2 regions of the Kitasatospora sp. NPDC058406 genome follow, and region 2 is predicted to be linked to the other one. Evidence: riboswitches for the same ligand, from Rfam matches in the RefSeq annotation. Region 2 holds a riboswitch; the other holds the start of a gene.
What was found. Region 2 has a riboswitch for cobalamin ahead of ACFWOG_RS06315 (HoxN/HupN/NixA family nickel/cobalt transporter). Riboswitches for the same ligand answer to the same signal wherever they lie in the genome.

Region 1 (2,193 bases), on a different contig from region 2:
TCGCCGTGGACGGCGACGGCGAGGCGGGCCTCTGGGACGTCCGGACGGGCGCGCTGCTGGCACGCTCCCACCGGCTCGGTTCCCGGTCGGAGACGGGCGCAGCACCCGGTGCGCCGGCGGCCCCCTGGCAGCAGGAGGCCGCCCGCCACGACTGGAGCCGCATCGCGTGCTCCTGTCGTCGGGGAGCCCGCCACGTCCCGGAGGACTTCGCACGGCTCATGGCCGCGCGGACGCCCGAGGAGGCGTCGGGACACGGGCTGGTGGGCGACGTCGAGTCCCAGGGCTTCCTCTCCGAGGCCTCCCTGCCGTTGGCCTCGATGCTCCTCCTGGCACTGGAGCACGAGCAGCTGTCGGCGCCGGCCCGCTACCGGGTGCTCGACCTGCTGATGGCGTGCGTGGAGGGTGAAGCCGACCTCAGCGCCTCGGCGGCCGGCCACCCCGACATCGAGGAGGAGTGCTGCGACGCGGTGCGGCGCGGGATCCCGCTCTTCTACGAGGAGTTGGCCGCCGGGAGCACGCCCGGTGCCGGCGAGCCCGCCTACCTCATCCTGCGTGCCCTCGGCGAGGACACGGAGCGGCTGGACGGCATCCGGAAGGCCGGTCTCGGGTAGGCGTTCCCTGAGGTGTGCCTCGTGATCCGGGGGCCGGGCGGTGATGCCGACCGGCCCCCGGATCATGTTCGAGCGGTCCCGCCAGGTGGCCGCCGGCCGATCCCGGAGGCGGCCCGGAAGGCCGGGTGGGAGACGAAGGGCAGTGCCCCGGGCGCCGGGGCCGACGCCGACCACGAGCCCCGGAAACTGCTCGGCGACGCCGACCGACCGTTCTCGGCCACCCGGGCGCGCTCGCCGACGAACCATCCGAACGATCGCCCCAGGTACCGGCCGACACCGACCTGACCACGCCTGATACCTTGCAGTGGCCATGGTGTTCGGGAAACCGGTCTGAGTCCGGTGCGGCCCTCGCCACTGTTGCCGCGGAGTGCCGCGGCCCTCGCTGACCGGCTCTGCCAGCGGTCAGGGCCACTGGGTCGGCTGGAAGAGCCACCCGGGAAGGTCGGCTGCGGCGTGTCGATGCGGAAGCCAGGAGACCGGCCACGGCGCGACATGTTCCACGAGGGTTTTGGAGAACACGTGCCCAGCGCTCTGCCGTACCCGTTCCGTTCCATACGTTCCGCACGTCCCGTAGGTGCCGCAGGTCCCACAGGTCCGGTGCGCGTCGGCCGCGCGGTCGCGGCCTTCCTGTTCACCGGTGTGCTCGGCGCCTGCGCGGGCGCCCCCGCACCCGACGCGCCCAGTGCGACGGCCGGCAGTGCCGGGCCGGTCACCGTGAACAACTGCGGGACCACCGTGACGGTCGGCGCGCCGCCCGAGCGGCTGGTGACGCTCAATCAGGGTGCCACCGAGGTGGCCCTGGCCCTCGGCCTGGAGTCCCGCATGGCCGGTACCGCCTATCTCGACAATGCCGTCCCGGAGAAGTGGAAGGCGGCCTACGACTCCGTGCCGGTGCTCTCCAAGGACTACCCGACGAAGGAGAAGCTCCTCGCGGCGCGGCCCGACTTCCTGTACGCCTCCTACTCCAGCGCGTTCACCGACAAGGTCGCGGGCACCCGGGACGAGCTGGGCGGCCAGGGCATCCCGTCGTACCTGTCCCCGTTCGGCTGCTCGGACAAGAGCCAGGTGCCGCCGCCGACCTGGCAGGCGATGTGGGGCGAACTGAACGACGTCGCCAGGGTCTTCGGTGTCACGGAACGGTCCGCCGCGATCCAGCGGCAGCAGGAGCAGCAGCTGGCCCAGTTCACGGCGACGGCCGCGGGCAAGGGCCTGAAGGTCCTGTGGTTCGACTCGGACACCAAGGCACCGTTCGTCGGCTCCGGCCACGGCGGGCCTCAGCTGGTGCTCGACGCCGTGGGGGCCCGCAACGTCTTCGCAGACCTGCCCGGTGCCTGGCAGAACGTGAGCTGGGAGAAGGTCGTCGCCGCGGACCCGGACGCCATCGTGCTCGCGGACGCCGACTGGGACACGGCCCAGTCCAAGATCGACTATCTGCAGGGCGACCCGGTGCTGAGCAAGCTCACCGCCGTGCAGCGCAAGGCCTTCGTGGTGGTGCCGTTCTCCGAGTCGACCCCCGGTGTGCTGCTCGCCGACGGTGCCGCCCGGGTGTCGGCGGGACTGGGCCGACTGCACCCGGGATCAT
Region 2 (2,193 bases):
CCGTGGAGGGGTCCGGCGGGCGCCGTCCGGTCCCGCGTCGGCTACGAGCCGTCGCGGGCCGGCTCGACGACCGGTCCGGCGGCCGGCACCGGCCGGACCGCCTGCGGGCTCCACTTCCGCTCGACACCCGCCAGCCGCCAGTACGCGATGGCCGCGGCCCAGACCACCACGAACAGCGCGACGATCGCGTAGCCGACGTTGTCCAGCGAGATCTCCGCGACCCAGCCGCTCACCGGGTCGGTGAGGTCGAGCTTCTCGTGCAGCACCCCGACCAGCTCGATCGTCCCGATGATGAACGCCACCGCGATCGACAGCCCGGTGATGGTCAGGTTGTAGTACACCTTCCGCACCGGGTTGGAGAACGCCCACTGGTAGGCGAAGTTCATGAACGTGCCGTCCAGCGTGTCGAACAGGCTCATCCCGGCCGCGAACAGCAGCGGCAGGCAGATGATCGCGTACCAGGGCAGGCCGGAGGCGGCGCCGGAGCCGGCCATCACCATCAGCGACACCTCGGTCGCGGTGTCGAAGCCCAGGCCCAGCACCATGCCGACCGGGAACATCTGCCCCGGCCGGGTGATCGAACGGGTCGCCCGGTTGAGCACCCGGGCCAGGAGGCCCCGCGCGTTCAGGTGCTCCTCCAGCTCGGCCTCGTCGTACCGCCCGGCGCGCATCGAGCGGAACACCTTGAGGATGCCGAACAGCGCGGCCAGGTTGAGCGCGCCGATCAGGTAGAGGAAGACGCCGGAGGCCGAGGTGCCGACCACGCCCAGCCACTGGTGGGTGGTGGACTCGTCGTCCATCAGCGTGCCGGCGAGCTGGGCGCCGCCCGCGACCAGGGCCGCCATCAGCACGACCATCGAGGAGTGCCCGAGGGCGAACCAGAAGCCCACCGAGACCGGCCGCTTGCCGTCCGCCATGAGCTTGCGGGTGGTGTTGTCGATCACCGCGATGTGGTCGGCGTCGAAGGCGTGCCGCATACCGAGGGTGTAGGCGGTGATGCCCAGGCCCACACCGAAGACCTGGGTTCCGACCTCGTACTTCTCCGGCGCGACCAGGAAGATCAGGGTGCCGAAGGCCACCACGTGCATGGCCAGGATCACGCCCATCAGGCCGGCCGTGCGGAGGGTGTCCGCCCGTCTCCAGCGGAAGGTCGGCAGGGCGGCGGACACTGCGGGATCGGCGGCGGTCTCGGGCAGGGTCATCGTGGGATCACGCTCCAGCACCTCGTGGAAATACCTCGTGAGATGCCGTGGCCGGTCTCCTGGCTTACGGGCTTCCGTACCCGCCTTCCCAGGTGCGCGAGGCACCCAGTGGCGTCGTGGGCACGGACGACTCCCCCGATCACAGTGGCGAGGGCCGCTCCGGACTGGGACCCCTGGGGGTCCTCCACCGGTCTTCCCGAGCACCACGGCGGGGATCAACGTAGAGGTCCCCGAACACCCGTGCAAGGCTGCGCACCTGCGCAGGTGTCAAGGATCACAGGTCGCCGGCTGCAAGAATGCGGGCATGCATCTCGTACCGGCCGACCGCGCGGGCCATCGCACCATCGACGGACACCGGGTCTGCGAGGCGATCGCGGCGATCGGCGACACCGGCCACGTCCGCGCCTGGGCCGAGCGGTTCTCCCTGCTCGCCGACCCCGGGCGGCTCTCCCTGCTGCTCGCCCTGCACCGGGCCGGTCCCCTGGCCGTCAGCGACCTGGCGGTCGCCACCGGCATGCGCGACCCGGCCGTCTCGCAGGCACTGCGCCTGCTGCGCACCGCCGCCGTGGTGGCCGGGGAGAAGGACGGACGTGTGGTGCGCTACCGGCTTGTGGACGAGGCCATGCGCCCCCTGCTCGACGAGTGCGCCGGTGACGAGCACGTCGAGTTCCCCGACCAGCCGGCCGACGGGGTGGAGCCCGGGAGCGCCGCCGCGGCCGGCTGACCGACCGGCCGGGCAGGGGGGCGACCCCGGGCGGCACCCCGGGCGACGGCAGAGCGGCACCCCGGGCGACGGCCGGGCGGCTCCGCCCCGGAGCCCCCGTCAGCTGCCCGGAACGGCTACGCCCGCTGGCAGGACGGGCACCAGAAGAGGTTCCGCGCCGCGTGCTCCTCGGTCCGGACGTCAGTGCCGCAGACCAGACACGGCATCGCGGCCCGCCGGTACACGTAGACCTCGCCGCCGTGGTCGTCCACGCGCGGCGGGCGGCCC

Region 1: another riboswitch for cobalamin. It lies ahead of ACFWOG_RS12850 (ABC transporter substrate-binding protein); the one in region 2 lies ahead of ACFWOG_RS06315 (HoxN/HupN/NixA family nickel/cobalt transporter).

Annotation. Positions count from the first base shown of each region.
Region 1 covers NZ_JBHXKE010000051.1:20,207-22,399, reverse strand. Annotated here, with positions in the region: gene ACFWOG_RS12855 (WD40 repeat domain-containing protein) at 1-611, shown strand, start outside; cobalamin riboswitch at 906-1,111, shown strand; gene ACFWOG_RS12850 (ABC transporter substrate-binding protein) at 1,209-2,193, shown strand, end outside; gene ACFWOG_RS12845 (FecCD family ABC transporter permease) at 2,192-2,193, shown strand, end outside.
Region 2 covers NZ_JBHXKE010000020.1:4-2,196, forward strand. Annotated here, with positions in the region: gene ACFWOG_RS06315 (HoxN/HupN/NixA family nickel/cobalt transporter) at 42-1,202, opposite strand; cobalamin riboswitch at 1,234-1,425, opposite strand; gene ACFWOG_RS06320 (metalloregulator ArsR/SmtB family transcription factor) at 1,507-1,926, shown strand; gene ACFWOG_RS06325 (Fpg/Nei family DNA glycosylase) at 2,043-2,193, opposite strand, start outside.